Regions from separate parts of the Ensifer sp. 1H6 genome, predicted to be linked through region 3. Evidence: predicted binding sites of a transcription regulator. Region 3 holds the regulator's gene; each other region holds the start of a gene.

Region 1 (7,805 bases), on a different contig from region 3:
CCGCCTGAGGATTTTCGTGTGCGCTCGCCACTGCGGCCGCCGGGCCGGCGTCGCCGCTCGAGCGGGGCTGAGGAAGTTTCACCTGTGGCAGCATCCGGAAACTGATCGTCGTTCATGAAAAACCCACCGCGTTGCCGATGGATTTCTGTCGCAGATTTTTCGCGGTCATGCCCCTGCCATTTGCGACAGTTCAGTTCTCTGGTGGAGTAAAGGCCGTCAAAATGCCCGCGGACGCCGACTGCTCGCCTCGCTCAGCGCTTGTCTCCGCGCAGCATCTCGCGCTTCCCGGCGAAGCCCTTGCGCTTCTCGACGGCAAAGCCGGCCGCCTGCAGATTGCGGCGAACGAAGCCGGCGGCGGCATAGGTGGAGAAGCTGCCGCCGGCCGCGGTCTTGTCGAACACCAGCCGCATCAGCTCCTCCGACCACATGTCGGGATTGCGGGACGGTGCAAAACCATCGAGGAACCAGGCATCGAAGCGCTCCTTCGCTTGGGCGAGCCCCTCCAGTGCTGTGCCGCAAACGACGGTCAGGCGAACGCCATCGCCAAGATCGATCTCGATCCTGCCGTCGTTGGTTGCCGGCCAGCGATCGGTGAGGGCCAGCCGTTCGGCGTCGATCTCCGGCCAATGGGACAAGGCGCGGGAGATTTCCTCCGCCTGCATGGGAAAGCGCTCGAAACTGACGAAATGCAGCGTGCCGTCCGTGGTCGCCGTAGCTTTCCATTGCCGCCAGGTTTCACAGAAATTGAGGCCGGTGCCGAAGCCCAGTTCGCCGATGGTGAATGCCCCGCCGGAGGCCCAGCGTTCGGGCAGGCCGTTGCCGGCGAGGAACACATGTCCGCATTCGAGCCGACCGTCGGTGCGGCAATAAAAATGATCGCCAAACTCCCTGGAATAGGGCATATCGCCCTCGTGCCAATCGAGGCTTTGATGGGCCGGGGGCTGGTTCGGTTCTGCGGCGGATCCTGTCATGCGATGGCGATAATCCCGCCACCGGAGAAGGTCAATCGATGAGCGAACTTTTGATCGTCGGCGGCGGCATCATGGGGCTCTGGGCAGCCCTTACGGCAGCACGGACCGGCATGGACGTGCAACTGGTCGACGAGCATCGCATCGGGGCCGGCGCCAGTGGCGGCATACTCGGCGCGCTGATGCCGCACATGCCGGACAAATGGAACGCCAAGAAACAATTCCAGTTCGACGCCCTGGTGTCGCTCGAAAGCGAGATCGAAACGCTCGAGGCCGAAACCGGACTTTCGGCAGGTTACCGCCGCAGCGGGCGGATCATGCCGCTTGCGAAGCCGCATCTGCGCGAGATCGCTCTTCGCCACGAGCAGGATGCGACGCGCAACTGGCGGGCAGGCGACCGCCAGTTCTTCTGGCACGTGCGCGACGAGCTGCCGTCCGGATGGCTCAGTGCCGAGGCGGCGGCTTGCGGATTGGTGTTCGATACGCTTGGCGGTCGGCTTTCTCCACGCCAGATGCTGGCGGTTCTGCGTGCGGCACTGGCGCAATCGCCGAACGTGCGGATCGTCGAGGGGACGGGCGTTCGAGCAATCCATCCGGGCCAGGGCCGCGCCGAACTCGATGACGCCACGGAAATCGCCTTCGGCCATTGCATAGTTGCTGCCGGCGTCGACAGCTTTCCGCTCGTCGATGCGCTGTCGGGACCTCTCCGTGGACCGAGCGGCACGGGGGTCAAGGGCCAGGCGGCGCTGCTTCTGGCCGATGTCGATCCGCAATTGCCCGTCATCTTCACCGACGGCGTCTATATCGTCGCCCATGACGACGGGCATATCGCGGTCGGCAGCACCAGCGAGAACAAATATGCCGATCCGCAGTCGACGGATGAACTGCTGAATGAGCTGCTGGTGCGCGCCGAGGCGCTGGTCCCGTCCTTGCGCGGGGCGGAGGTGGTCGAGCGCTGGGCCGGCATCCGGCCGAAATCGACCGGCCGGGAGCCGATCGCCGGGCGCCATCCGGATCACGAAAACCTGTCGGTCCTGACAGGCGGCTTCAAGGTGAGCTTCGGCATCGCCCACCGCCTCGCGCGCTTCGTCGTCGACGAGATCACCGGCCAGCCGTTGATCGACATTCCGGGATCCTTCTTGTGCCAGAATCACATAGCGGCACTTCGCGAGAAACATCTTTAAGCTGGCGGCATAAGAACGGCCCCGCCATCGGCGGAGCCATGTCGGGACGATCGTAAACCCGATCCTTACATCCAGTAAGGCGGCACGCCGTAATAGTCATAGACCCGGCGTCCGTTCTCGCTGTTCCAGTCGTATTCCTCGTTGCCGTGATATTTCGGCGCCCGCTCGACCTGTTCGCGAGTCACATCAGTCCGATAGCCGCCGAGGTTCTCATCATAGGTCAGCTTGGCCCAAGGCAGTGGATAGTGATCTTCCCCGATGCCGAGAAAACCGCCGAACCCGAGCACGGCATAGGCCACGCGACCGCTGCGCTTTTCCAGGATAACGCGCTCGATCGAGCCGATGTGCTTGTTGTCGGCGCCATAAACCTTCGTGCCTTCAACCTTGTCGCTGGCGATCAGGTCATGGGTTTCCTTGATCCCGGCGTCCTGAAGGTTCGCATTGTGATAGGTCACGCTTCTTCTCCATCGTTGTTTGCTACCTCAGGGGAACGGCTGGTCGGTGGGATGGTTCCGAAAAAGCTGCGGGCGCGATCCGGACGGTAATCGCGTGGTATTGCCCCTTCCACTTCGTCAAGCTGTCACGCAAATCACCTAAGACGCGGGCAATAGAGCGTCGCGTCTTCCCGGGGAGGGTATTGTTGAAGCTCTAAGATTTTGAACCTGCGCACCCTGGCGACGATCGAGATCGATTGTCGCGGGTCTGTGCCAGAACGGATTTCCGGAGCATGCGCATGCGTTACGCGATTTGTTTCACGCCGCCGATGGCCGACCCGCTTTCAACGGTTGCCGCCAGTTGGCTCGGCCGCAATGTCTATTCCGGCGAGCCCACCGAGTTACCATCGATCTCCGGATTGACCGCATCCGAGATCGCCTTCCATACGGCTGTCCCGCGTCGCTTCGGCTTTCAGGCGGTGGTGATGTCGCCCTTCCGGCTTCACCCCGATATGGACGAGGCGCAGCTACTCAAGGCGCTGATGCATTTTGCCGGCGCCCAGACGCCGTTCGAGATCGAGCGCCTGGAAGTGGCCCGGCTCGGCCACTGCTGGGGACTGATGCCGCAGATCCCGAGCACGGCGATGCATCTGCTGGCCGCCAGCATCATCCAGGAATTCGACGCGTTCCGCGCGCCGCTCAGCGAAGACGACATCGAGCGCTCCGACCCCGACAGGCTGACGGCGCCGCAATTTTCCAACCTGCATCGCTGGGGCGATCCTCATGTGATGGATGAATATCGCTTTCACATGATGCTGACCGGGCCGCTCAATCTGGACGCGATGCGCAGCATCGAGGCACCGCTTCGCGACCTGTTCGAACCATGCCTGGCGCCGCCGCTGACGATCGGCAGCCTGGCGCTGTTCGTGGAGCAGGAATCGGGCGCGCCGATGCGCGTCCACTCGCAACACCCGCTCGGCAAGATTTCGGCGGCCAAGCGGGCCGAACGGATCAAGCGGCCGGCAGCCGAGGCGACGCTTGCGCCAGGCCCTATCCCGCCACTGTCGCGGATGGTCGCCTCGCTGATGGCCGGCCGCTAACCGTCTGCACCGACGTCATTTTGTCTCGACAATCCGGTCGGCGGTGATACCGTTCCGGAAAATTCGAAGGGTGATTTGATGTCTGAGACTTCCTATCCGCGTGACCTCGTCGGCTATGGCCGCAACCCGCCCAAGGCAAACTGGCCGGGCGATGCGCGTATCGCCGTGCAGTTCGTGCTCAACTATGAAGAGGGCGGCGAAAGCTGCATCCTCGATGGCGACCTGGCCTCCGAGAGCCTGCTCTCGGAGATCGTTGGTGCACAGCCTTGGCAGGGCCAGCGCAACCTCAACATGGAATCGATTTATGAGTACGGTTCGCGCTCCGGTTTCTGGCGGCTCTGGCGCATGTTCACCAGCCGCGACGTGCCGTTGACGGTCTACGGCGTGACGTTGGCGATGGCTCGCAATCCCGAAGCGGTCGCCGCCATGAAGGAAGCGGGCTGGGAGATCGCCAGCCACGGCCTGCGCTGGCTCGAATACAAGGATTTCCCCGAAGAGGTGGAGCGCGAGCATATCCGCGAAGTCGTTCGGCTGCATACCGAACTGACCGGCGAGCGCCCGCTTGGCCTTTACCAGGGCAAGCCTTCAAGCAACACGCTGAAGCTCGTTCTCGAAGAGGGCGGGTTCCTCTATTCCTCCGATTCCTATGCGGATGAGTTGCCCTATTGGGTGGCGGGGCTGACGGCCGACAAGCCGCATCTGATCATCCCCTACACACTCGACGCCAACGACATGCGCTTTGCGACGAACCAGGGTTTCAACTCCGGCGACCAGTTCTTCACCTATCTCAAAGACACGTTCGACGTGCTCTATGAGGAGGGCAAGGAAGGCAACGCCAAGATGATGAACATCGGCCTGCACTGCCGCCTCGTTGGGCGTCCAGGCCGCGCCGCGGCGCTGGCGCGGTTCATCGACTATGTCATGTCGCACGACAAGGTCTGGGTGCCGCGGCGCATCGACATCGCCCGTCACTGGTATGAACACCACAAGCCGGAAGGGGCTCTCTGATGTCCGATCGCGACGCCTTCGTCAGCCGCTTCGGCGGCGTGTTCGAGCATTCTCCATGGGTTGCCGAACGGGCCTACGACCGGGCGGCCGCAACGGGACTTTCGGCCGGCAACGTGCACTCGGCACTTTGCCAGGCCTTTCGCGCCGGTCTGCCGCGCGAAAGGCTGGCGGTGCTGCGCGCCCACCCGGATCTTGCCGGCAAGCTGGCGATCGCCGGCAAGCTGACGGCGGACTCGACGGCGGAGCAGGCGTCGGCCGGCCTCGACCGCCTTTCGGCCGACGAGCATGCCCGGTTCACGGCGCTGAACGAGGCCTATACGCAGAAATTCGGCTTTCCCTTCATCATCGCGGTCAAGGGCCTGACGAAGAACGACATTCTCGCCTCGTTCGAAAGGCGCATTGACAATTCGACCGAAGAGGAATTTGAAACCGCCTGTGCGCAGGTGGAGAAGATCGCCCGCCTGCGGCTGCAATCCATGCTTCCAGGAGACGAAAATGCCTGACATACCCGTTCGCTATCTGCGCTCATCTTTACCGAGGGCAGTCGAACCGGACCATGCCGACGCCGCCGGCAATGAGCACCGCGGGGCGATGGCCTGATGTCGCGTATTCTTTCGATCGAACCCCTGACGCAGGATGCTTTCGCGCCGTTCGGCACGGTCATCGAGGCTGATCCGGCTTCGATGCGGTACATCAATGGCGGGACCACCGAACGCTTCCATGGCCTGGCGCGTGCCGATGTTGTCGGCGAGGGTGCCGATGTCATCATCAATATCTTTCGCGGCCAGCCGCGCGCCTTTCCTTACGCGGTGGCGATGATGGAGCGACACCCCTTCGGCAGCCAGAGCTTTTCGCCGCTCGAGGACCGGCCCTGGCTCGTCGTCGTTGCCGAAGACGAGGGGGGCCGACCGGGAATGCCGCGGGTGTTCCGGGCGAACGGGCGGCAGGGCGTCAACTACGGGCGCAATGTCTGGCACCATCCGCTGATGTCGGTGGGCGCGGTCAGCGACTTCATCGTCGTCGATCGGGATGGGCCGGGAAACAATCTCGAAGAATATGTCTACGACGAGCCCTTCGTCATCGAGAGCGCAATATGAAGGAAGAGCAGCGATGAGCAGCACCGGCCGCCTGACCACCCATGTCCTCGACACTGCGCTCGGCACGCCGGCCGAAGGCTTGCGCATCGACCTCTTTTGGCTCGAAGGCGACGAGCGGCAACTGATCCGCACCGTTCATACCAACAGCGACGGACGCGTCGATGGGCCCATGGTCGAAGGCATCGGCTTCATGGCGGGCAGCTACGAGTTGGTCTTCCACGCCGGCGACTATCTTCGTCGTGTCGGTGCGGACCTGCCGGAGCCTGCCTTCCTCGACCTGATCCCGCTGCGCTTCGGCATTGCCGATCCGGCCAGCCATTATCACGTGCCGCTGCTTCTTTCGCCCTACGGCTACTCGACCTATCGCGGCAGCTGAGCGTGGGTGGATGAGTGTTCGCGGCGTAAAATTCAGTCGAAAACCGTCGCCTTGATCGGGATTGTGTGAGACGATTTTGAGACTCACGAGGGGAATTCGATGCGTTTCATCAATCCGATCCCTTTCGTCCGCGACATCGATCGATCCAGGGACTTTTACCGGGAGACACTCGGTCTGACGGTGTTGAAGGACTTCGGAAACTTCGTTCTCTTCGAGACCGGTTTTGCGATCCACGAGGGTCGTTCGCTGGAACAAACAGTCTGGCGGGAAGTCGGTCCCGCGGAAGAACCCTATGGGCGAGGGAACCTGCTGCTCTACTTCGAGCATGAGAATATCGAAGCGGCCTTCGAAAGCATTGCGCCGCAGGTGGAGCTGATCCACCCGATTGAGCGGCAAGCCTGGGGACAGCGGGTGTTCCGTTTTTATGATCCCGACGGGCACGCAATAGAGATCGGAGAGCCGCAAACTCTTGGATCTACTGCATAATTCCTCAAATCTGATCCGATTTGAGGATAGAATTATGCAACAAGTTTGAAGCGATACAGCGTCCTTTGCGCGTCATATTTGACGCGCGGCGCTGTAAAGGCGACCTGCATCAATCCTGAAGCTTACGACTGAACCGCCCGTCTCAAAGGACGGTTCGCCGCAAGAAACGATCGCATACGTTTAGTTTATGCGACCAATTTGGAACTGCAGGCATTCCACACACGTGTTGGAGGCCGGCCGCGAAGCCGCCCTTTTCAGGCAATCCGGCTTCGCCGGTTGGCGCGCTCGATCAATCCGCGAGAATGTCGCGGTTGACGTCGTTGATATCGCGCTTGCCGCAGAGCGCCATGGTGATGTCCATCTCCTTGCGGATGATTTCCAGCGCCTTGGTCACGCCTTCCTTCCCCATGGCGCCGAGGCCGTAGAGGAAGGGGCGGCCGATATAGGTGCCCTTGGCGCCCATGGCGACGGCCTTCAGCACGTCCTGGCCGGAGCGGATGCCGCCATCGAGATGCACCTCGATCTGGTGGCCGACCGCATCGACGATGCGCGGCAGCATGCTGATCGAGGAATGGGCGCCATCGAGCTGGCGGCCGCCGTGGTTGGAGACGATGATCGCGTCGGCGCCGGTCGCCGCCGCCATCTTGCGTCTTCCGGATCGAGAATGCCCTTCAGGATCAGCGGACCGCCCCAGCGCTCCTTGATCCATTCGACGTCCTTCCACGAGAGTTGCGGGTCGAACTGTTCTGCCGTCCAGGCGCCGAGCGAGGACAGGTCGGTGACGCTCTTGGCGTGGCCGACGATATTGCGGAAGGTGCGGCGGTTGGTGCCGAGCATCTTCATGCACCAGCCGGGACGTGTCGCCATCTGCCAGAGATGCTTGGGGGTCAGCTTCGGCGGGGCCGACAGGCTGTTGCGCAGGTCCTTGTGGCGCTGGCCGAGGATCTGCAGGTCGAGCGTCAGCACCAGTGCCGAGCACTTGGCGGCCTTGGCCCGGTCGATGAGGTTCAGCACGAACTCGCGCTCGCGCATGACGTAGAGCTGGAACCAGAAGGGCTTGGTTGTGACCGACGCGACATCCTCGATTGAGCAGATGCTCATGGTCGACAACGTGAAGGGAACGCCAAAGGCTTCGGCCGCCTGGGCTGCCAG
Region 2 (7,805 bases), on a different contig from region 3:
CTGAAGCCCTCGCTGCCCGGACCTTCCGACTGCAGCACGACGTCGTCGACCGTGTGCTGGCCGGTGCTTTCGTCCTTCGGCAGGATGCCGACGCGCAGCACGGCGCCGGGCATGTCCTTGTAAGCTTCGTTGGCGACATACTCGTCCTTCTCGTTCTTCACCGCCGGCTCGAACGGCCCGTCCAGCTTGGGGCTGAAGGTTTCGTAGTAGTCGGGGAAGTTTGAGACGAACATCGCCAGACGACGGCTCGCGTCGATCTTGTCGGGGAAGCCGTCCTTGTTCTCGTCGGTATAGTTCGGGAAGCCCGCCGAAGCGCCTGTTTTGACCTTGTCGCGGCCTTCCTTGCCCTCGACGGTGTCGTCGATGATGCCGAGCAGTGAGACGCCATGGGTATGGTCGCCGGTCACGACAACCAGCGTATCCGGGTTGTTCTTCGCGAACGCGCGGGCAACGCCGACCGCCTGGTCGAACTCGATGGTCTCGACGACGGCGCGCTCCATGTCGAGCGGATGGCTCATCTTGTCGATCGAGGCGCCCTCGACCATCAGGAAGAAGCCGTTTTCGTTCTTCGACAGCCTGTCGAGCGCGGTCTTGATCATGTCGACAAGGCCTGGCTGGCCGGGGAACTTTTCGACCGTGCCCTTCTTCAGGAACTCGCGATCAAGCGTCACGTCCATGTTGCCGGTGTGGAACAGACCGAGAAGCTTGCCGTCGGCGGGCGCATTGGCAAGTTCGCTCTTGTCGGTCGCAAGCGCATAACCGGCTTCCTGGAAAAGCTTGATGTAGTCCTGGTTGTCCTTGCGCTTGGAGCCGGGCGTCTCCTTGCCGAGGAAATAGGCCGAGCCTCCGCCAAGGATGACCTCCGGCTTGACGTCGTAGATCATGCCGACGATCTCGGCCTTGTCGCTGCGGTTGCGGGTGTGGGCGACGACGGCGGCCGGCGTGGCGTCCTCGATTTCCGAGGTCGTGACGAGACCGATCGACTTCTGCGTCTGGCGGCGCAGCGCTTCGGCAATGGTCTCGACCCGTGGATCGTCGAGGCTGTCGGGCGTGCGGTCGCCATAGACGCCCACGGCGTTGATCACGGTCTTGTGGCCGGTCATGTAGGCCGACATGGTGTTGGCGCTGTCGGTGTCGATCGAATTGGTCGCCGACGTGCCGATGAAGGCCATGCGCTCGAGGTCGTCCATGTTGAGGCGGCCATTAGCCTTACCCTCGGTCATGCCCTTCGACATGATGCGGGCGGCGGTGCGGTGCGCAACCGAAAGGCCATCGCCAAGCAGGAAGATGACGTTCTTGACCTTCGGCTGCTCCGCCGTGGCATAGACGTGCCAGGTCACGGTCTTCGTCTCTCCGCCAGCCGTCACTTCGACCTTGTAGCTGCCCGGTGCGCCAATTATAGCGTTGCGCAGGAGCAGGGCCGAACCGAGCTCCTTGTCTTCCTTGCCCTTTTCCATCGCGACATAGGCGGCTTCGGCACCGAGCGCTGCCTTGTAGTCCTGGCCGTTGACGGTCACCTTGATGTCTTCCGCCTTGACGGCGCTCTTGAGCTCGACCTTGAAATCGAACGGGGAACCGGCAAGAATTGTCGCGCGATCAATGGGATAGACGTCTGCGGCCTGAGCGGCGTGGGCCAGAACCGTCGTGGCAAAGAGGGTGGCAAGAAGCATACGCATGGCAATCGTCCCTTTGAGGTGTCGGATTGCGCGGTCGTAACGCCCGGCGATGACAGCGACATGACATTGCGATCACGTTTGCAGGCGCCAAGCATCGCACGCTTGACTCGCCGATAGAAACAATTATTACGAGCCTCGGAAAGGAAGGCATTCCATGCTTCGCCGCGAACACAACTTCGCTGACAGCAGCGTCCTGGCAGAAATCGCCGGGCAGGATATGCGTTTTCCAGCTTCCTTCAAAACAACGGCCAAAACGACGACGAAAACCGTCTGACGTCTCTGGCCCTCCGCTCTCTCCCCGGTTTGGCCGGGGACAGGAACCCTCGCGGCGGATCGCGCGGTTTCCCCCTCCACCCGACGAGGAGAGACAAAAAAAGAGAGCTTAGATCATGGGTTTCAAGATTGCAGTCGCAGGCGCCACCGGCAATGTCGGCCGGGAGATGCTGAACATCCTTTCGGAACGCGGCTTTCCCGCCGATGAAGTGGTCGCCCTTGCTTCCGCCCGTTCCCAGGGCACGGAAGTTTCCTTCGGCGACAAGACGCTCAAGGTCAAGAACCTCGAAAACTACGATTTCTCCGATACCGATATCTGCCTGATGTCGGCCGGCGGCGCGGTTTCGCTGAAGTATTCGCCGAAGATCGGCCAGCAGGGTTGCGTCGTCATCGACAATTCCTCGGCCTGGCGTTACGACTCCGAAGTGCCGCTGATCGTGCCGGAAGTGAACCCGGACGCGATCACGCTCTTCACCAAGAAGAACATCATCGCCAATCCGAATTGCTCGACCGCCCAGCTCGTCGTCGCGCTGAAGCCGCTGCACGACCACGCCAAGATCAAGCGCGTCGTCGTCTCGACCTACCAGTCGGTTTCCGGCGCCGGCAAGGACGGCATGGACGAACTCTTCAACCAGACCCGTGCGGTCTTCGTTGCCGACCCGATCGAATCGAAGAAGTTCACCAAGCGCATCGCCTTCAACGTCATTCCGCACATCGACGTCTTCATGGAAGACGGCTACACCAAGGAAGAGTGGAAGGTTCTGGCCGAGACCAAGAAGATGCTCGACCCGAAGATCAAGGTGACCTGCACGGCCGTGCGCGTCCCGGTCTTCATCGGCCATTCGGAATCGGTCAACATCGAGTTCGAAAACGAGATCACCGCTGACGAGGCGCGCGATATCCTGCGCGAAGCACCGGGTTGCCTTGTTGTCGACAAGCACGAGAACGGCGGCTACGTAACGCCTTACGAGTGCGCCGGCGAAGACGCGACCTACATCTCGCGCATCCGCGAAGACGCAACCGTCGAAAACGGCCTCAACATCTGGGTCGTTTCCGATAACCTGCGCAAGGGTGCGGCACTCAACGCGATCCAGATCGCCGAGCTGCTCATCAACCGCGGTCTGATCCGCGCCAAGAAGCAGGCCGCCTGAACAAACAGACGGTAAAGCACGAATAAGAACCCCGCCTGGCCCGTTATCGGCCTGCGGGGTTTCCTGTTTCACGGATCCGTGCGCAAAATTGATCGGATTCACGTGAAACCGTTAGGAAATTTCCGCCAATGAGGGGCGGGTGACAGAGCCGGCAAAGGCTGGCATCTTCCTAACGGCAACCAGATTTGGGCAATGACGGGGTATTTCATGCACACGGCAAAGTGCGTAGCGATTGGGCTTGCGGCCCTGATTTCAACGGCGATCCTTCCGGCGACCGCGTCGGCGGCACAGTGCGGCAACGACGGCAGCGGTTTCGCGGCCTGGATGACGCAGTTCAAGCAGGAAGCCTCCGGCAACGGCATCAGCCCTGCGGCGCTCGACAAGGCGCTCTCCGGCGTTTCCTACAACAAGGCGACGATCCGCGCCGACCGCGGCCAGAAAAGCTTCAAGCTCTCGCTCAGCCAGTTCATGCAGAAGCGTGGCGGTCAGACGATCATCTCGCGCGGCAAGAAGATGAAGGCCCAGAATGCGGCGCTCTTCAACAGCATCGAACGGCGCTACGGCGTACCGGCCGGCCCGCTGATCGCCATCTGGGGCATGGAAACCGGCTTTGGCGGCTTCATGGGCAAGGAGCATACGCTCTCAGCCGTTTCGACGCTCGCCTATGACTGCCGCCGGTCCGACTACTTCACCAACCAGCTCTATGCGGCGCTCCAGCTCGTCCAGCGCGGCGATCTCAGCCCGGCTGCACGCGGCGCTGCCCATGGCGAAATCGGACAGACCCAGTTCCTTCCGGCAAACGTTCTGAAATACGGCGTCGACGGTGACGGCAACGGCCATATCGACATGGTCCGCTCGAAGGCTGACGCGCTTGCTTCGACCGCGAACTTCCTGCGTGGACACGGCTGGCAGCCGGGCGCCGGATATCAGCCGGGACAGGCCAATTTCGGCGCGATCCAGGGCTGGAACGCCGCCAGCGTCTATCAGCAGGCGATCGCCATCATCGGCGCGGAAATTGACGGCGACTAGAGCATTTCCAGGAAAAGTGCGAAGCGGTTTTCCGTCAGGAAATGCGTAGAAACAAGGAGATAGAGCGTTTCTGCGACTCCGCTTAAACCGCAGACGCTCTAACGCATGTTGCGCAAAGGTGCGCAGCGGTTTTGCGATAACGACAGCGCAAAAACAAAAGATCAAAGCTTATGAAATAAAAGAAGCCCGGTTCGAAAGGACCGGGCTTTTTCTCTGGCTTCTATCACATACCTGGACGGGCAAAGTCGCCGCTCTTCGGATCCATCACCCAGAGCTCGCCGGTCGAAATGTCGAACCAGGCGCCGTGAAGCTGGAGCTTGCCCTTCGATTCGAGAATCTGGACGCAGGGGAAGGTGCGAAGATTGGCGATCGAGTTGCGGATGGAAACCCGCTCCAGAGCGCGCTGCCGCTCGGCCTGGGTCATCACGTCATTGCTCTGGATCTGTTCGGCGGACGGTTTCAAGAGGTGCATCCAGCGACCGATGAAGTCACCCGGCGACAGGGGCTCGGCGTCCAGGTCAAGCGCCGCCTTGATGCCGCCGCAGCGTCCGTGGCCCATGACGACGATGTCGCTGACACGCAGAGACTGGACGGCAAATTCCAGAGCTGCCGACGTCGAGTGGTAGTGTCCGTCCGGCTCGTAGGGCGGCATGAGATTGGCGACGTTGCGCACGACGAAGAGCTCGCCCGGGCCGCTGTCGAAGATCGTCTCGGGCGCTGCCCGGGAGTCACAACAGGCAATGACCATGGTCTTGGGCTTCTGCCCGCTATCCGCCAATGTCTTGTAACGCTGCTGCTGTTCGCTGAAGCGACCACTCATGAAGTTATGATAGCCGTTCAGAAGGTGGTCTGGAAAACGCTGCATATCCATCGGTTACCCCGCTGCTGTCGAGAGTTCAATCCACCAAGCCATCCGACGGCGTGCCGTGAACAGCTTCTTCTATTTCCGCCGCATCTGGCTCGGATGCAGCAAGCGCCGCATCTGCACCATCGCCATCGGCGTCGAGAGACTGGACGCATCCTGTTCGAGCGTCAGTTCATCGGCGCCGCGCTTGACCGTGCGCGCGATAATTTCGAACACGCTGGCTGTCGCCATCTGAAGCGCGCGCTCCTCGGAGAGGCCTTCCAGCAGCCGCGCCAGGAACACCGCCGCCAGCAGATCGCCCGTGCCGTTCGGCGGGTTCTCGATCAGCCGGTGTTCGGCGAGCAGCGCATGGTTGCCGGAGAGATAGAGATTTCCCGTCCCGCCCTTCATCATCGGAATCGCCGACGTGACCAGCATGCGCGAGGGACCAAGCCCCAGCGCCGCGTCAAGGATTGCCGCATTGGTCTCGAGCGTCGCGCCGGCAAGCCAGGCCAGTTCGAACCGGTTGGGCGTGGCGAGACTTGCAAGCGGCAACAGCCGGTCGCGGATGGTAATCGCCGTCGCTTCGGGCACGTAGAGCCCTTCGGCATCACCGATCACCGGGTCGCAGGCATAGACGAGATCAGGATTGCGGGCGCGCAAGGCGGTCACCAGCCGGGCAACGCCCTCTGCCTGGCTCGCCGAGCCGAGATAGCCTGACAGGACTGCCCGGACCTCGCCGGCCCAGGGCGCCTGAGCCAGATCGTCGATCACCGACTGGAATTCCGCGTCCGGTATCGTGATGCGCGTCGAATGGCCATGGCCGGGATGCCAGGGCAGAATGACGGTCGGCAGAGCCCAGACGGGATGGCCAAGCGTCTCCAAGGCAAAGACAACCGCCCGATTGCCGACGTGCCGCGAACCACGTGACTAGAAATGACGATGACGGCACCAGGCAAGGAGGGCATTTCGGGCATCGGCCAGTCCAATCCTTCGATTTGAACTCTGATCACCGACTGTCACCGCCATGTCAACAGGCTATGGCAGACAGGTTCCGCACGAGCCGCTGGCGTTTTCGTGCTTTTTCATCGAAATTCGAGCAATTTTCGCCAATCTGCCTTCGATTTAAATGGATTTAAGCTGTTTTCACGTGAGATTCTCCGATTCTCGGCTCGTTTTTGCCGAAATCGTCATAAAAAGCGGTCGCCATTAGCCAAGGTTCTGATAGGGTCTAGCCTATCATGAATGGGAGAAACTTCATGGGCGTGAAATACAATCCGAAGCGGGACAGACACATCGACGCAGCGAAGGCGGCCGCCATCAAACTGGGCACCGACGCGCTGGCGCCCGAGATCCTCTTCGGCGGGGCCAGCAACGACGACCTCGATCTTTATTCGGCGGAGATGCTGGCACTGACGGCGGCCCATGCGAGAAGCGAACTCGCACGCTGGGACGGCGGCAAACCTCAAGTGTCGGTTGAAACCGTGGCCGGCGTTGCGCCTGGCGGCACCGAGGTTTCGATCATTGCCGTCACCGAACACAACATGCCGTTCCTCTTTGATTCGGTCATGGGCGAGGTGACGACCACGCACCGCGATATCCATCTCGCGATCCATCCCATTCTGGTCCAGGAACCGGGCAAGCCCGCCAAGCCGTTCGATCCGGACGAGCCGAGCGATCCGGCACACCGGATCAGCCACATCCAGATCCACCTGAGCAAGTTGACGCCGGTCGAGGCGCAATCGCTCAGCAACCGTATCCGCGATGTGCTCGAACAGGTTCATCAGGCCGTGCACGACTGGCCGGCGATGACGACGCTGCTCGATCACGCGATGAAGGAACTCGAGGACTACAACGCCTCGCGCAAGAAGAGCGACCGCGACGAAGCGCTGGCCTTCCTTCGCTGGCTCAGGGACAACAACTTCACCTTCCTCGGCATGCGCGAATACACCTATTCGGGCAAGGGCGGGAAGGCGACGGTCGAGCGCGGCAAGGGCAGGGGCCTCGGCATCCTTTCCAATCCCGATGTGCGCGTGCTGCGCCAGGGCAAGGACGCAGTTCTGACCACGCCGGAGATTCTGGCCTTCCTCGAAAGCCCGGATTTCCTGATCGTCACCAAGGCCAATGTGAAGTCGGTCGTGCACCGCCGCGCCTATATGGACTACATCGGCGTCAAGCGTTTCGATGCCGACGGCAATGTCGCCGGCGAGCTGCGCATCGTCGGCCTGTTCACCTCCTCGGCCTATACCCGTCAGGCCGCGGAAATCCCGCTGCTGCGCCACAAGATCGAGAAGATCGTCGATCATTTCGGCTACGATCCGCAGAGCCATTCCGGCAAGATGCTGGACAACACGCTCGAATCCTACCCGCGCGACGATCTCTTCCAGATCGACGTCGGCCTGCTCGCCGCCTTCTGCGAACAGATCAACGAGCTCGGCGACCGTCCGCGCATCCGCGTTCTGCCACGCATCGACCATTTCGACCGCTTCGTTTCGGTCATCGTCTTCGTACCGCGCGAGCAATATGATTCCGACGTTCGCGAGAAGATCGGGGACTATCTGAAGACGGCTTATGACGGTCGTGTTTCGGCCTACTACCCGGCCTTCCCCGAGGGCGGTCTGGCGCGCGTGCACTTCATCATCGGCCGGACCAGCGGCAAGACGCCGCGCATCCCCCAGGCCAAGCTCGAGGAGGCCGTGCGAGGCATCGTCACGCGCTGGATCGATCGCTTCGACCTGCTTGCCCGCAAGGATGGCATCGAGCTCAGCGTTGGCGAAGCCTACCAGGCGGCCTTTGCACCGGCCGAAGCCTATGCCGATCTCGCCGATATCG
Region 3 (7,805 bases):
TCACCAATCCGGATGACCAGCGTACCCAGGACTACATCATGGGCCGGTTCGGTTGATGGCCGAAGCTCCTCTTCACCCCGTTTCCTGAACGCGCCCGCAAGGATCGAAGACTATGTCCATGCACATAATGTCCGCCTACGACGAAGAACTGAAATATCTCACGCGCCGCATCTCCGAGATGGGCGGGCTTGCCGAGCAGATGGTGGGCGAATCCGTTCGTGCGCTTGTCAATTCTGACCTCGCCTTGGCGCAGAAGGTGATCTCCGACGACACCATCCTCGATGAAGCCGAACGCCAGATCGGCGAAAAGGCAATCGTCACCATCGCCAAGCGCCAGCCCGTTGCTGCCGACCTGCGCGAGATCATGGGATCGATCCGCATCGCGTCCGATCTGGAGCGCGTCGGCGACCTCGGCAAGAACAACGCCAAGCGTGTCATCGCGGTTGCCGGCTCCGGCATCCCGCGCAAGCTGGCGCGCGGTCTCGAACACCTGGCAGAGCTTGCGCTGGTGCAGCTCAAGGAAGTCCTCGACGTCTACGCTTCCCGCTCGCCGGAGAAGGCCAACAGCATCCGCGAGCGCGACGAGGAGATCGACGCGATCTACACCTCGCTGTTCCGCGAGCTGCTCACCTACATGATGGAAGATCCGCGCAACATCACGCCCTGCACGCATCTTCTCTTCTGTGCCAAGAACATCGAGCGTATCGGCGACCACGCCACCAATATCGCCGAGACGATCTACTACATGGCGACGGGCGCGCAGCCGGAAGGCGAGCGTCCGAAGGACGACAATACGTCGACGCTGGGTGCCGTGAAGGACTAACGCATGTCGCGCAAAAGTGCGCAGCGGTTTTGCGATAACGACATGTGCAAAAACAAGAACTTAAAGCACAACAAGCGCATCTTAGAGATCGCGACGCGCTTTAAGACCCGGATACGTTCGAGTGCCTGCTTATGAACCTGCTCCGGTCGCAGCCCTGGTTGCGGCCCTGCTCTACTGCGTCTGAAGCTATACGTTTTCGCGCGTGCCTATGAAAACGCGCGGAGTGCTCCAGATTCTATATGTTCGAGCATCTCTTTGCGTTCGATCGAACGCGAGACGCTCTGGGTAAGGAGACGTTGCCTGATGTTGCCGAAAATCGCCGTTGTCGAAGACGAAGAGGCGCTGAGTGTCCTGCTGCGTTATAACCTCGAAGCCGAAGGGTTCGATGTTGATACGATCCTGCGCGGAGACGAGGCGGAGATCCGCCTACAGGAGCGCCTCCCGGATCTCCTGATCCTCGACTGGATGCTGCCGGGCGTTTCCGGCATCGAGCTTTGCCGCCGGCTGCGCCAACGTCCGGAAACCGAGCGCCTGCCGATCATCATGCTGACGGCGCGCGGCGAGGAGAGCGAGCGGGTTCGTGGCCTTGCCACCGGCGCCGACGATTATGTCGTCAAGCCGTTCTCGACCCCGGAGCTGATGGCCCGTGTCAAGGCGATGCTGCGGCGCGCCAAGCCCGAGGTCCTCTCGACGCTGCTTCGCTGCGGCGACATCGAGCTCGATCGCGAGACCCATCGCGTGCATCGCCGCACCCGCGAGGTCCGCCTTGGTCCGACGGAATTCCGCCTGCTCGAATTCCTGATGTCGTCGCCGGGCCGGGTGTTCTCGCGCTCGCAACTCCTTGATGGCGTCTGGGGCCACGATATCTATGTCGACGAGCGCACCGTCGACGTGCATGTCGGTCGCTTGCGCAAGGCACTGAATTTCTCGAGCATGCCTGATGTCATCCGCACCGTTCGCGGTGCCGGCTACTCGCTCGAAAGCTGAGCCAGCCGGCCACTGCAGCGCCGCGCATCTTAATGGACGCGCAAAGGTCGCTGTTGCATCTTGAATTGCGGCATGTTTCCTTGAAGCGAATACGAACCAGGGAAACATGCAGCAGCCAATAAAAAAGGGGCCGTGCGGCCCCTTTTCTGCATGTGGTTTTCGGTCGTCTCAGCGAGCGCGACGGCGCTCGGAGGTCGGCTGATAGGCAAGCCGCGCATGGAATGTGCAATAGGGCGAAGCTTCCGGGGAATCGTTGCCGCAGAAGTGGAATTCTTCCTTGAGCGGGTCGCCGATCGGCCATTTGCAGGTGCGCTCGGTCAACTGCGTCAGCTCCAGGCGGCGCGACATTGGCACGACCACATCCGTCTGGATGCGGAAATCCTGTTCGGCGACGAGATCGACTTCGACCTCTTCCTTGAGCACGGTCGCGCCGGCCGCACGGGTAACCGTCCGTGTCGTGACGCGCGAAGCGTAGTTCGGAGCGCGCGGCGCCGAAGTCGGGCGCTGCTTCGGCCGGGTCGCGGCGGTGGTTCCGCCAGCCTTGGCCCTGCCGGGCAGGCTCAGCCGGTGAACCTTGCCGATGACCGCATTGCGGCTGACGCCGCCGAGCTGTGCCGCGATCTGGCTCGCGCTCAGGCCCTCGGACCAAAGCTTCTTCAGTTTTTCCACCCGCTCGTCAGTCCAGTTCATTTCTGCACTCTCCGTTCTCAGCGTTGGCGATGACAGAATCTCTCACCACGCTCCGGACAGGCTCCGGAGCTGCAACGCGATAACACTTTTGGTGACTAGGCCCGCCGCATGCGTCTAGTAATTGAACATTAACCTACTGACCGGCGGACTCCGTGGCAAGAGTCCCGCGAATCGCGCCGAATCGATTTCTTGGTTTTCCCCAACTTGCTCGGTGGGCGTTGCATTTTTGCAAGCCCCGTCGCGTGATTTTTTCGTCGCATGGATCAGACCCGTCCGACCGCACTGCAAAGCTTGGTTTTGTTGACATTGCGCTGCGAAATAGGAATAGTGCCTGCGCCGCCGCAAGGCGGCATTTTTAATTTTTTGCCGCGCTCAACAGGGGCTCGGATCGATGCCGATAGCAATGAAGGAGAGGCTCGCCATGACTGCAACCACGCCGCTTTACGACACCTACATGCGTGCGCCGTTGCGTTTCGAGCGAGGAGAGGGCGTCTGGTTGATCGCCGAAGACGGCTCGCGCTATCTCGACTTCGCCGCCGGCGTCGCCGTCAACTCGCTTGGCCATGCGCATCCGCATCTGGTCGAGGCGTTGAAGGCGCAGGCCGAGAAGGTCTGGCACCTGTCCAACCTTTATGAGGTCCCCGGCCAGGAGAGCCTTGCACGCCGGCTGACGGCCGTCACCTTCGCCGATCGTGTCTTCTTCACCAACTCGGGTGCCGAGGCGCTCGAATGCGCGATCAAGACTGCGCGTCGCTACCACTATGCCAAGGGCAATCCGGAGAAGTTCCACATCATCACCTTCGAGGGTGCCTTCCACGGACGCACGATCGCGACCATCGCGGCGGGTGGTCAGCAGAAGTACATCGAGGGCTTTGGCCCGAAGGCCCCGGGTTTCTATCAGGTTCCCTTCGGCGATATCACGGCGCTCAAGGATGCGATCACCGACGAGACGGCGGCGATCCTGATCGAGCCGATCCAGGGCGAGGGCGGCATCCGCCCGGTCACCAAGGAATTCATGCAGGAGCTGCGCGCGCTTTGCGACGAGTTCGGTCTGCTGCTGATCCTCGACGAGGTCCAGTCCGGCGTCGGCCGCACCGGCAAGCTTTTCGCCTATGAATGGGCTGGCATCCGTCCGGATATCATGGCTGTCGCCAAGGGCATCGGCGGCGGCTTCCCGCTCGGTGCCTGCCTTGCGACCGAAGAGGCGGCTGCCGGCATGGTCGCCGGTACGCACGGTTCGACCTATGGCGGCAACCCGCTTGCCATGGCTGTCGGCAACGCCGTGCTCGACGTCATCCTGGCCGACGGTTTCCTGGAGCATGTCCGCGACGTGGCCCTGGTCTTCCGCCAGGGCCTCGCGTCGTTGAAGGACCGTTTCCCCGATGTGATCGAGGATATCCGCGGCGACGGCCTGATGCTCGGCATCAAGGCGAAAGGCCCTTCGGCCGATCTCCTGAAGGCGATCCGCGCGGAGAAGCTGCTGGCTGTTCCGGCCGGCGAAAACGTCCTGCGCCTGTTGCCGCCGCTGACGGTGACCGCCGCGGAAGCGCGCGAAGGCCTGGCGCGGATCGAGCGCGCGGCCGAAGCCGTGAGAAGCAGCAGCGGTACCGCCGCAGCCTAATTTGTGAACCCGGAGATCGGCAGCGATTTTCCCAAGGGTCCATGCGCGAGCCCAAGGTGTCGAGCGTTCTTTTGGCTCTTCGACACCGGTCGCGCTCCACGGGCCATTCTGAGACAGGAATTGACTACGATGGCAGGCACAAGACATTTCATCGATCTTTCGGCCATGACGGCAGCCGATCTGCGCACGATCATCGATGACGCACGCGTGCGAAAGACGGCGACGAAGGCCGGAACCGCCGAAAAGCCGCTCGCCGGCAAGATGTTGGCGATGATCTTCGAAAAGCCTTCGACCCGCACGCGCGTCTCCTTTGACGTCGGCATGCGCCAGCTCGGCGGCGAAACCCTGTTTCTCTCGGGCACCGAAATGCAGCTCGGCCGCGCCGAGACCATCGGCGACACTGCCAAGGTGCTGTCACGCTACGTCGATGCGATCATGATCCGCACCACCGATCATCGCCGTCTTCTCGAGCTTGCCGAGCACGCCACGGTGCCCGTCATCAACGGCCTGACCGACGACACCCATCCCTGCCAGATCATGGCCGATATCATGACCTTCGAGGAGCATCGCGGCCCGGTGAAGGGCAAGACCATCGCCTGGACCGGCGACGGAAACAACGTGCTTCACTCGCTGATCGAGGGCTCGGCCCGTTTCGGCTACCGCATGAACATGGCGGTGCCGCTCGGTTCCGAGCCGCACGACAAGATCCTCAACTGGGCGCGCAACAATGGCGGCGAGATCCTGCTTTGCCATGAGGCCGAGCAGGCCGTTGCCGGCGCGCATTGCGTCGTTACCGACACCTGGATTTCCATGAACCAGGAGCATCGCGCTCGCGGCCACAACGTCTTCCAGCCCTTCCAGGTCAACGACGCGCTGATGAGGCACGCCTCGCCGGACGCACTGTTCATGCACTGCCTGCCGGCGCATCGCGGCGAGGAAGTGACCGACGAGGTCATCGACGGGCCGCAGTCGGTGGTATTCGACGAGGCGGAAAACAGGCTGCACGCACAGAAGTCGATCATCGCCTGGTGCATGGGGCTCGTCTGATCGGCGCGTCTGCCTATTGAAATTTCCCGCATGCGACACGATTTAGGCCGAATGCGGGACGTTCCGGGGTGGAAACAACGGACGTTACCTGACGACAGGCAGCGCATGATCGGCCGGCAAAACGGCACATGCCTGCTAGACAAATCCGTTTATGGCGGGATCGAATAGGATAACGGGCAGGCTGCACCGGAGGATGTTTATGTTCTCTGCGCGGCCCTCTCCCAAGCATGTCGCGGAAAAGTGCGCAGCGGTTTTGCGATAACGATATGCACAAGAACAAAAACTTGAAGCGCAGTCAGCGAATCCTGGCGATCGCGACGCGCTTTAGTGACGTAAGGAGCAGCAGATGACTGAGATGGCACCAGGACTTGGCGAATTCGACTTTGCCGGTGACGATCATGTCGTGCCCTTCCAGGTGGAGGGCCTCGATGTGCGTGGCCGCGCCGTTCAGCTCGGCCCGATGCTCGATGCGATCCTCGAGCGCCACAACTATCCGCTTCCGGTCGCGCGGCTGGTTGCCGAGACCGTGGTGCTGACCGTGCTGCTCGGAACGTCGCTGAAGTTCGACGGCAAGCTTATCGTCCAGACGAAGAGCGACGGCCCGGTCGATCTTGTCGTCGCCGATTTTGCCACGCCCGATCGGGTGCGCGCCTATGCCCGTTTCAACGAGGAAGCGCTGGAGGAAGCTCTGAAGGACGGACGCACCCAGTCGCATGAGCTGCTGGGCAAGGGCGTTCTCGCCTTCACCATCGATCAGGGTGCCCATACCCAGCGCTATCAGGGCATCGTTGCGCTCGATGGCGCCACGCTCGAGGAGATTGCCGGCGTCTACTTCCGCCAGTCGGAGCAGATCCCGACCAAGGTGCGCCTCGGCGTTGCCGAACTGCTCGACCGCGACGAGAACGGCAAGCCGCGCCATCGCTGGCGCGCCGGCGGCATGGTCGCGCAGTTCCTGCCGGATGCGCCGGAGCGCATGCGCCAACCGGATCTTTCGGGGGGTGACGGCGACGACAACGAGGATCTCTTCGACGAGGACGATCTCTGGGCGGAAGCCAAGGTCATGGTCGAGACGATCGATGCCGACGAACTGACCGACCCGATGGTCGGCACGGAACGTCTGCTCTATCGGCTGTTCCACGAGCGCGGCGTTCGCGTCTACGAGCCGCAGGCGGTCTATGATCGCTGCAGCTGTTCGCGCGAAAAGATCCGCTCGGTGCTCACCGGACTGCACGCCGACGATATCGAGAGCACCATCGAGGACGGCTTGATCAAGGTGACGTGCGAGTTCTGCTCGACCACCTATCGCTTCGAGGCAAGCGAGGTCCGCCAGCAGTAGGATGCCTCAATTCAGGGTTCGAACGAGCCCTGGTGAATCAAGCGAGAAGGCGGGGATTGCCACGTTGAAGTGTTCTCCGCCTTCCGATTCCATGCTGTAGTGGCCGAACATGACGCCGGACGGCGTATCGAGCGGGCATCCGGAGGAATATTCGTAGGTATCGCCGGGGTTCAGCAACGGTTGCTCTCCGATGACACCGGGCCCGCTGACTTCGTCCACCTGGCCGTTCTCGTCGGTAATATGCCAGTAGCGTGTCATCAGCCGAACCGACTCGGCCGAATGGTTGGCGATGACGATGCGGTAGCCCCAGACATAGCGGCTGTCATCCGGATCAGATTGCTCTTCCAGATAATAAGGCTCCACCGTAACTTCTATGTCGCGAGTGAGCGCGCGATACATGAGCAACACCTTGTTTCAAGTCTTTCAGGGTATTCTACAGCAAGATGGTTTCGTCAAGAATAACGGCAGGATTGCATGCGTCGGCGGCAAGTCTGCGGAAAGGCGAGGCCGATGCTTGATGGCGCGGTGAGAAAACATCTGGATCCGATACTGGATCGGCTCGGTGCAGCACTTGCCCGCGGGGGTGTCGGTGCCAATGCGGTCACGATCACCGGCTCGCGCTCGGCCTCGTTGCCGCTGTCCTCATTGCCGGACAATACTACCTTGCCGCCGCCATTGTTATCGTCGTTAGCCGGCTTTGCGATGGACTTGATGGTGCGGTGGCACGCGCCACGCGCAAAACCGATTTCGGTGGTTTCCTCGACATCGTGCTCGACTTCGCCTTCTACGGTGCCATCCCGCTCGGCTTCATCGGCGCCGATCCGCAGGCCAACGGTCTTGTCGGCGGTCTGCTGCTCTTCTCGTTCTACGTCAACGGATCGAGTTTTCTCGCCTATGCCATTATGGCCGAAAAGCGAGCGATGACGACGGATGTGCGGGGGGTAAAATCGCTCTACTTCACCACCGGGCTTGCCGAGGCGACGGAGACGATCGCCGCCTTCCTGGCCTTCTGCCTGTTCCCGACGTGGTTTCCGCTGCTGGCGGCGCTGTTTGCGGTCGTCTGCCTCTACACCGCGCTATCGCGCATTGTGCTCGCGCGAACGCGTTTTCGCGACGTCGAGTAGCGGCCGCCGCCGATCTCGGGGCGGCCGTCTTGTTCGTGGGTATCAGGCCTTGACGGTCTTCAGCGCGCGGGCGAAGTCCTCGACGATGTCGTCGCTGTCCTCGATACCGGCGGAGAAACGAACGGTGCCGGCGGAAATGCCGAGCTCGTCGCGAGCTTCGTCCGTCAGGTTCTTGTG
Region 4 (7,805 bases), on a different contig from region 3:
GGGATGCTCGTAGCCGGACTGCTTGAGGATCTGGTAGGAAAGGAAGGCCGGGCTGATCGTGCCGACATTCTTCTTCGGACCCGTCTTGTTCGACCAGACGACGAGCGGAGTTTCGTGCTGCGCCTTCATCTGGTCCTTCGAGCCCTTGCGCTCCGCGGTCACGCCCTTCATGAAACCGGTGTTGGTGTAGACCGTGTTCAACGGCGGCAGGTGGTCGCCGAAGAGCACGATGATGGTTTCGCGGTCACGTTGCTTGGCCCAGTCCATCAGCTTCTTCAGGCTCTCGTCGGCTTCCTTGACGCCCTGGGCGTAGGTTTCAAGCACCTGGCGATCGCTCTCCGGCAGGTTGCCTTCGACCTTGATGGTATTCTTGGCATAGCGGTTCGGCTCATAGGGGCCATGGCCCTGCAGCGTTACCGCGAAGAAGAAGAAGGGGTCATCCATGGCGTCCGCCTGGCGGATGATCTCCTTGGTCAGGGATTCGTCCGAGGCGAAAATGCCGCGCTTCTGCATCGGCGGCATATTCTCCTCCGACTTGAAGGTGTCGAAGCCGAAGGCCTTGTAGACGGCGGTGCGGTTCCAGAACCAGCTCTGGAACGGATGGATGGCACGCGAAACGTAACCCTCGCCACGGAAGAAGGTGGCAAGCGAGGGGATCGGATTGCGGATGTACTGTTGGTACGGAATGCTGCCATAGGGCAGGAAGGCATTCGAAAAGCCGGTCAGCGCTTCGAATTCGACATTGGCCGTCATGCCGCCGAACTCTGGCGAGAACACGTTGCCAGATTGCATTTCGCGGATCGTCGGCATCGGGTCGGGCGAAAGCTTGACGTTCGGCAGACGGGTCGGATCCCAGAAGGATTCGCTCATCAGCACGATGACGTCGGGCTTGCTGCGGTGGGAGGTGCCGGCCGGCAGCGGCTTGACCGGGATGCGATCGATCGCATCGGCCATGTAGCCGGCGGGCGCGTTGACGTTGGCCATCGGCAGATTGATCGCAAACGCCAGCGCAAAGCCGTTGTGACGATAGTTTTCGGTCTGGTCCCACATGATCGGGATGACCTTCAGGCGATCACGGATCCAGGAGAACTGGTTGTAATCCATGATGTGCCAGAAGGCGAAGAGCAGCGGCAGCGCAAAAGCTGCGCGAGCGATGCGCTCGCGGCGTGTCAGCTTGGGGAAGTTGCGCCAGGCGTAACGCAGCAACAGGCCGATGGTTGTAACGGCTGCGATGAGGCCGACAACGATGCCGACGGCCGTCCACGGACGATCCTTGACAAGCACAGGCATCAATTCGAGGATCTGGCGGCCAAAGAGGAAGTCGGTCGGATAGAGCGGGTCGGAGAGAAAGACCTGCTTCTGCTGGCAGATGATGGCCGGTATGATCGCCAGCGGCGCGAGCACCACGGCGGACTTGTGTTCGCGGCCGAAAACGCCATCGATGGCGAGAAGGATCAGGAAGAATGCACCGATGGTGGTCCATGCGGGGCGCGTCGGATCGAGGAAGTAGGCGACCGTGTCGGCCATGGACTGGCGCACGATCAACTCGACTGCAAAAACGAGGGCTGCCGCGATCGACAGCGAGAACAATGCACTGCGTGCGGAGGTCAGCGTCTTGGCGTGCCGCGCGGCAAATCCGGGTCTACCAGCGTAGACTCGTGATCTCCTCGCTACGGCTGAATCGATATTGGCCAACGTCTTCTCCAATTTCATCAATGTGTCGTGTAGCTGTCATACGACTGTCATTTTGAACAGGGGATGAATGACTTGTTCAGGGTGTTTGGAAACAGGTTTTCGTGACGTGAGGACGCGCGAGCCGGCGCCGATAACAAACCGGAAACGCAGAATTTTTTGGAATTTTTCGCTTCGCGGCGATTGGCTGTGGGCATTTTCGCGCGGATTGCGCTAAAGATCGGGGCGAAAGTCAGACGCATTCGTTCGAGAACAGACCGACAGGCCCGCTCATGACCGCTCACAAAGCCGCTCCCACCCTGCTTCGTATCGCAATCGCCCAGCTCAATCCGACCGTCGGCGATATCGCCGGAAACCTGGCGAAAGCGCGTGAGGCGCGCGCCGATGCGGCGCGCCAGGGCGCCGACCTCCTGCTGCTCACCGAGCTCTTCATTTCCGGCTATCCGCCGGAGGATCTGGTTCTCAAGCCTGCTTTTCTCAAGGCCTGTTTACAGGCGGTGGAAAAGTTGGCCGAGGAGACCGCCGACGGCGGCCCGGGCGTCATTATCGGCTTCCCGCGCCTGGCCAAGACCGGGCGCCACAATGCCGTCGCCGTGCTCGATGGCGGCAAGATCATTGCGGTACGCGACAAGGTCGATCTGCCGAATTACGGCGAGTTCGACGAGAAGCGGGTGTTCGACCAGGGCGAGATGCCAGGGCCGGTCAATTTCCGCGGCATTCGCATTGGTATCCCGATCTGCGAGGACATCTGGGGCGATCTTGGTGTGTGCGAGACACTGGCGGAAAGCGGCGCCGAAATCCTGCTGTCACCGAACGGCTCGCCCTATCATCGCGGCAAGGTGGACGTGCGCCATCAGGTCGTGCTCAAGCAGGTGATAGAGACCGGCCTGCCGATGATCTATGCCAACCAGCTCGGCGGTCAGGATGAACTGGTGTTCGACGGCGCGAGCTTCGCCTTCAACACGGACAAGTCGCTCGCCTTCCAGATGAGCCAGTTCGAGGAGGCGCTGTCGATCGTCGAATGGAAAAAGGGCGACAATGGCTGGCACTGTGCCGGCGGCCTGCAATCGCGCCTGCCGGAGCGGGAGGAGGCAGACTATCGCGCCTGCATGCTCGGCTTCCGCGACTACGTCAACAAGAACGGTTTCAAGAACGTCGTGCTCGGCCTGTCCGGCGGCATCGACTCGGCGATCTGCGCAGCACTTGCCGTTGATGCGCTCGGCGAGGAGCGGGTACGCACGATCATGCTGCCTTACCGCTACACCTCGAAGGACTCGCTGAAGGACGCCAAGGATTGCGCCGAAGCGCTCGGCTGCCGCTACGATATCGTGCCGATCGAAGAGCCGGTCGAAGGATTTCTCGGCGCGCTGGCCGATATGTTCGAGGGCACGGAATCGGGCATCACCGAGGAAAACCTGCAGAGCCGCACGCGCGGCACGATCCTGATGGCCGTCTCCAACAAGTTCGGCTCGATGGTGGTCACCACCGGCAACAAGTCGGAAATGTCGGTCGGCTACGCCACGCTCTATGGCGATATGAACGGCGGCTTCAATCCGATCAAGGACCTCTACAAGATGGAGGTCTATGGCATCTCGCGCTGGCGCAACACCACCGTGCCGCCGGGCGCGCTCGGTCCATCCGGCGTGGTCATCCCGCAAAACATCATCGACAAGGCGCCGTCGGCCGAGCTTCGCCCCAACCAGACGGACCAGGATTCACTGCCGCCCTATCCGGTGCTCGATGACATTCTGGAGTGCCTCGTCGAAAAGGAGATGAGCACGGAGGAGATCGTTGCTCGTGGTCATGACGAGACAACGGTACACCGCATCGAACATCTGCTCTATATCGCCGAATACAAGCGCCGACAGTCGGCGCCCGGCGTGAAGATCACCAAGAAGAATTTTGGCCGCGATCGGCGCTATCCAATCACCAACCGGTTCCGCGATCGGGGATAGACGGTGAGCGCATCCCCGAAGGGCGGGACGGCAAGGAAAGCCAGCCGGAGTTCACCGAGGAGGAAATCCGGCTGATCCGGCTGTGGTCGCTGAGCGACGTTTCTGCCGGTGGGCAGCTTTCGGCGCAGATCGCCTGTTTCGCGACGCCGGCCGTGTTCGGTGTCTATGGTCTTGCGACCGGTAGTCTCGTCACCGTCGGCGTCGCCTTCGTCTGCATTCTTCTGCTGCTGGCCTGGGGCTTGGTCTCGACCTGGCAAGACCAGCGCAGCGTCATCTTGATGCGGTCGATCTGCGCCAAAGTCTTGGCGGTGCTGCCACGGGGCGAAGAAAGCAAATAGCTGCGGTTGCGGCAGGAGAAGCGTATGCGCAGTTCCATCGAAACCTATGACATCGTTACCGCCGAGACTCGCGTCGTCTGGCAGACGGAGCGGCTGGTCGAGGCGCCGAATTGGTCTCCGGACGGGCGATATCTCATCATCAATGGCGACGGCCGGCTTTACCGGCTGGCCTTCGACGGCTCGGAGCCGGTCGAGATCGAAACCGGCTTTGCCCATCTCTGCAACAATGACCACGGCATTTCGCCTGATGGCAGCACGATTGCGATCAGCGACAAGACCGAGTTCGGCAAGTCGGCGATCTACCTGCTGCCGGCTTCTGGCGGCACTCCGCGGCTTGTCACCCCCAACCTCCCGTCCTACTGGCACGGCTGGTCGCCGGATGGCGGCGCACTGACCTATTGCGGTATTCGTGATCAGGTCTTCGATATCTATACGATCTCGGTCGAAGGCGGCGAAGAGCGGCGACTGACGCAGGGCGAAGGCCGCAACGACGGGCCGGACTGGTCGCCGGATGGAGCGTGGATCTACTTCAACTCCAGCCGCACTGGCCGCATGCAGATCTGGCGCGTTCGTCCCGACGGCACCGACGTTGAGCGCGTGACCGACAGCCCCTATGGCGACTGGTTCCCGCATCCGTCGCCCGACGGAAGACACCTTCTGGTTCTCTCCTATGACGGCGATGTCTTCGATCATCCGCGGGACCTGAACGTCCGTCTGCGATTGATGGAGATGGATGGCAGCAACGCGCGCGAGCTGTTCGAGCTCTTCGGCGGGCAGGGCACGATGAATGTTCCCAACTGGTCGCCCAAGGGGGATCGCTTTGCTTTCGTTCGCTACGAACCGGAAAGCTGAGAAGCCTACAGCGCCGCGCGTCTTATCAGACGCGCAAAGGTCGCTGTAGCACTTTGAATTGCTGCATGTTTTATCCTTAACTCGGATAGGATTTAAGGAAACATGCAGTGGACAAGAATATCGGCTGCGTGCTAGCGATCGTGTCGTTCGCAGGGCGCACCCGATCCGCGGGAAGGGCCAGACCCACCTGTTTCACTGGACTTGGTTGCCACACCTCTTTTCAGTCTGTGGGCGCGGATACCGGACGTGAATGAAAGGAGGTCTTTCATGATCACGCGCGATCTTTCCGCGAACGCTACCCTCTATTCCATCCGCAAGCAGGCCAAGGCTTTTCACAAAGCCCTGGAGGCTGGCGATGCCGCGGCACGCCAGCGGGCGCTGTCCTATTTCTCCGAGCCGGCCACAATCGGCCTGCAGGATGCCCAACTGGTCATCGCCCGGGAGTTCGGCTTCTCCAGCTGGACCCGATTGAAAACGCATCTCGAACGCGCTCAGGGCGGCAAGCCCGCCACCGAACAGCTTGCCAATCGCTTCCTCGCATTGGCGACCGTGTCCTATTTCGGCGACATCGCTGCGGACCCGGAGCGATATGCCCAGGCGAAAGCCTTGCTCGACGAGCATCCAGAAATTGCCCGTGAAAGCATCCATGTAGCAGCCGCTCTTGGCGATGGCGACGCCATCGACCGTTGGCTCGACACGGATCCGAAACTCTCCGGCAAGCGTGGTGGGCCTTACGATTGGGAGCCTCTGCTCTACGCGGCCTATGCCCGCGTTCCCGGCAGATCTTCCCTTGCAGCGGCTGAACGGCTCATTGCGTGTGGCGCCGATGCCAATGCCTTCTGGATGGACGACGGGCAATATCGTTTTACCGCGCTGACGGGCGTCTTCGGCCAGGGCGAGGCGGGCAAAGAGCGTCAGCCAGAACATCCGGATTGCGTCGCCTTTGCCGAACTCCTGCTTAAGGCCGGCGCTACGGCCAATGATAGCCAGGCGCTCTATAACCGCATGTTCGAGCCCGATAACACCTGCATCGGTCTTTTGTTGCGGTATGGGCTAAGCGCAAAGGACAGGAACAACTGGCTTGTCCGCGAAGACGGTCAGTTGATCGAGAACAGCGAAAGGGTCTTCGACTATCAACTTGCCTGGGCGCTGGAAAAGAAGATGACGGACCGTGTGCGGCTGCTGGTCGAGCATGGGGCCGACGTAAACCGCGTCGTGAAAGGTCGCACGCCCTACCAATGGGCCGAGCTCGGCGGTGATCCGACCCTTGCCGGCTATCTGGTGGCCCATGGCGCCACGGTCGCGGAACTCACCGATGTCGATCGCCTCGCGCGGGCGATCGGTGAGGGAAATGCGACGGCGGCAAAGGCGCTGGCAGCCGGGGATGCGGCGCTTGTTTCGCGCACGCAGGCGGCCCATCCGGCGATCCTGCATGAGGCTGCGGGTGAAGCCCAGCCGGCCCAGGTGGCGCTGATGCTGTCGCTCGGCTTCGACGTCAACCGCATGACGTCGCGCACACCGCTGCACGAGGCGGCATTGCACGGGCATATCGAGATGGCGAAGCTGCTGATCGCGCATGGTGCCAACACCATGGCGCGCGACCCGTATCATCACGCACCGCCGATCGGCTGGGCCGAATACAACGGCAAGGCCGATATGGTGCGCTTCCTCGAGACACAGCCGCTCGACCTGTTTGCGGCCGCTGCCTTCGACAAGGGAGAGCGGGTGCTCGAGATCGTCAATGAAAAGCCGGAGTTGCTCGACATCCCCTTCGGTCAGTTCCGTGGGCGTGGGCGGCCAAACCCGCAGAGCGACTGGATGACGCCGCTCGCTATCGCTGTCGTCAACAGGAGGCCATCCGTGGTGAAGCTGTTGCTCGAAAAAGGCGCGAACGCCAACCTGCGTGATGGTACTGGTACGAGGTCGATCCGCGACCTGGCGCGCGACGAAGGCGACGACGAAATCGTCTCCTTGTTGCGTCCGGCTGTGCAGTCCAACTAACAGTCGCACGACTGGTGATTGTCGGCTTTACTAGGCGGTTGAAGTCTTTAAGGCTTTCAAATACCAGCTTGCTTAAACTAAATTTCTGCTTTGATCTTTAGGGTGGCGTCTGACCGGTGCCACCCCTCGCCTTTGACGGCTGGTCCGGTGAGGGGGCGCTGGCGTGATCGAGCAAAAGTTTCGGCAACCGAAGCGCAACAGGGCGGTGTGGGCGATCCATGCGGCCTGTACCCTGGTCGCGATCCTGACGATCGCCAGCCTCATCTTCGTTCTCAACCGCTCCGTCGTCGAGGCCGATCGCTTCGGTCTTTCGGCGGAACGCCGGCTGGTGGCAAACGAATTGCGGCACCAGATGGAAGCCGCCGTCCAGTTTCAGGCCCAGGTTTCCTTCTGGAATGCGACCTATGCGGAACTTGCGGCCGGACGGCTGAGCGATACCTTTGTGGCCCCGGAATTGGCGGGTTGGCTGTGGGAGGACTACGGCTTTTCCTGGCTGATCGTCAGCGATGCCGACGGGCATGTCTCGACCGCGGTGAAGGATGGGCTGGTCGTGCCGGCGGAGGCGGCCGATGCCCCGCTTCACGACGTCGAAGATCTGCTCGACGAAGCCCGACGCCGCTACGACAACGCGTTGAGAAACAACAACGGCACCTATACGCTCGATATCCCCCAGCCTGATCGGCAATCGGTCACGCCGATCGTGCCCGGCATTCATGCCGTGGATATGCGCCAGATCGAGGGCCAGATGAGCATAGCCGTCGTTCAGGCCGTCATCCCGGAAACGCTGCAGCTGCCGGCCGAACGCCGCAAGCCGGTGTTCATGGTTTCGGTTCGCCCGCTGACGGCGCGGTCGCTGCGCGAAATCGAGGCAAAGCTTGGCGTAACCGGCCTCGCTTTCGTGCCATTGTCACAGCGGCCGGCCGACGGCGTGCACGTCTCCGCCGGTCGCTGCGCTGATGTCTCATGC

The links. The regulator PhoB, encoded in region 3, activates phosphate uptake and scavenging genes when phosphate is short. The targets are predictions, from matches to a motif close to TGTCATNNANCTGTCAT.
Region 1: the regulator PhoB is predicted to act here: its motif matches at 2,720-2,736, upstream of BKP54_RS14880 (DUF1045 domain-containing protein).
Region 2: the regulator PhoB is predicted to act here: its motif matches at 1,726-1,742, upstream of BKP54_RS29985 (alkaline phosphatase).
Region 4: the regulator PhoB is predicted to act here: its motif matches at 1,730-1,746, upstream of BKP54_RS03950 (LTA synthase family protein).

What each region holds. Positions count from the first base shown of each region.
Region 1 covers NZ_MOAI01000011.1:60,520-68,324, forward strand. The annotation lists gene BKP54_RS14860 (trimethylamine methyltransferase family protein) at 1-116, opposite strand, end outside; gene mnmD (tRNA (5-methylaminomethyl-2-thiouridine)(34)-methyltransferase MnmD) at 252-971, opposite strand; gene BKP54_RS14870 (FAD-binding oxidoreductase) at 1,010-2,152, shown strand; gene BKP54_RS14875 (PRC-barrel domain-containing protein) at 2,218-2,607, opposite strand; gene BKP54_RS14880 (DUF1045 domain-containing protein) at 2,886-3,686, shown strand; gene puuE (allantoinase PuuE) at 3,765-4,694, shown strand; gene uraD (2-oxo-4-hydroxy-4-carboxy-5-ureidoimidazoline decarboxylase) at 4,694-5,197, shown strand; gene BKP54_RS14895 (ureidoglycolate lyase) at 5,294-5,791, shown strand; gene uraH (hydroxyisourate hydrolase) at 5,805-6,167, shown strand; gene BKP54_RS14905 (VOC family protein) at 6,267-6,653, shown strand; partial or broken gene BKP54_RS14910 (alpha-hydroxy acid oxidase) at 6,943-7,805, opposite strand, start outside.
Region 2 covers NZ_MOAI01000037.1:6,478-14,282, forward strand. The annotation lists gene BKP54_RS29985 (alkaline phosphatase) at 1-1,676, opposite strand, end outside; gene BKP54_RS29990 (aspartate-semialdehyde dehydrogenase) at 2,066-3,100, shown strand; gene BKP54_RS29995 (lytic transglycosylase domain-containing protein) at 3,308-4,129, shown strand; gene BKP54_RS30000 (carbonic anhydrase) at 4,353-5,000, opposite strand; partial or broken gene pdxY (pyridoxal kinase PdxY) at 5,070-5,950, opposite strand; gene BKP54_RS30010 (NAD-glutamate dehydrogenase) at 6,233-7,805, shown strand, end outside.
Region 3 covers NZ_MOAI01000017.1:8,130-15,934, forward strand. The annotation lists gene pstB (phosphate ABC transporter ATP-binding protein PstB) at 1-56, shown strand, start outside; gene phoU (phosphate signaling complex protein PhoU) at 113-823, shown strand; gene phoB (phosphate regulon transcriptional regulator PhoB) at 1,127-1,810, shown strand; gene BKP54_RS19950 (GcrA family cell cycle regulator) at 1,979-2,500, opposite strand; gene BKP54_RS19955 (aspartate aminotransferase family protein) at 2,922-4,121, shown strand; gene argF (ornithine carbamoyltransferase) at 4,251-5,168, shown strand; gene BKP54_RS19965 (Hsp33 family molecular chaperone) at 5,515-6,504, shown strand; gene apaG (Co2+/Mg2+ efflux protein ApaG) at 6,511-6,903, opposite strand; partial or broken gene BKP54_RS19975 (CDP-alcohol phosphatidyltransferase family protein) at 7,015-7,628, shown strand; gene BKP54_RS19980 (O-succinylhomoserine sulfhydrylase) at 7,671-7,805, opposite strand, start outside.
Region 4 covers NZ_MOAI01000002.1:223,189-230,993, reverse strand. The annotation lists gene BKP54_RS03950 (LTA synthase family protein) at 1-1,695, opposite strand, end outside; gene BKP54_RS03945 (NAD+ synthase) at 1,965-3,647, shown strand; gene BKP54_RS03940 (hypothetical protein) at 3,800-3,985, shown strand; gene BKP54_RS03935 (TolB family protein) at 4,010-4,837, shown strand; gene BKP54_RS03930 (ankyrin repeat domain-containing protein) at 5,105-6,838, shown strand; gene BKP54_RS03925 (CHASE4 domain-containing protein) at 7,002-7,805, shown strand, end outside.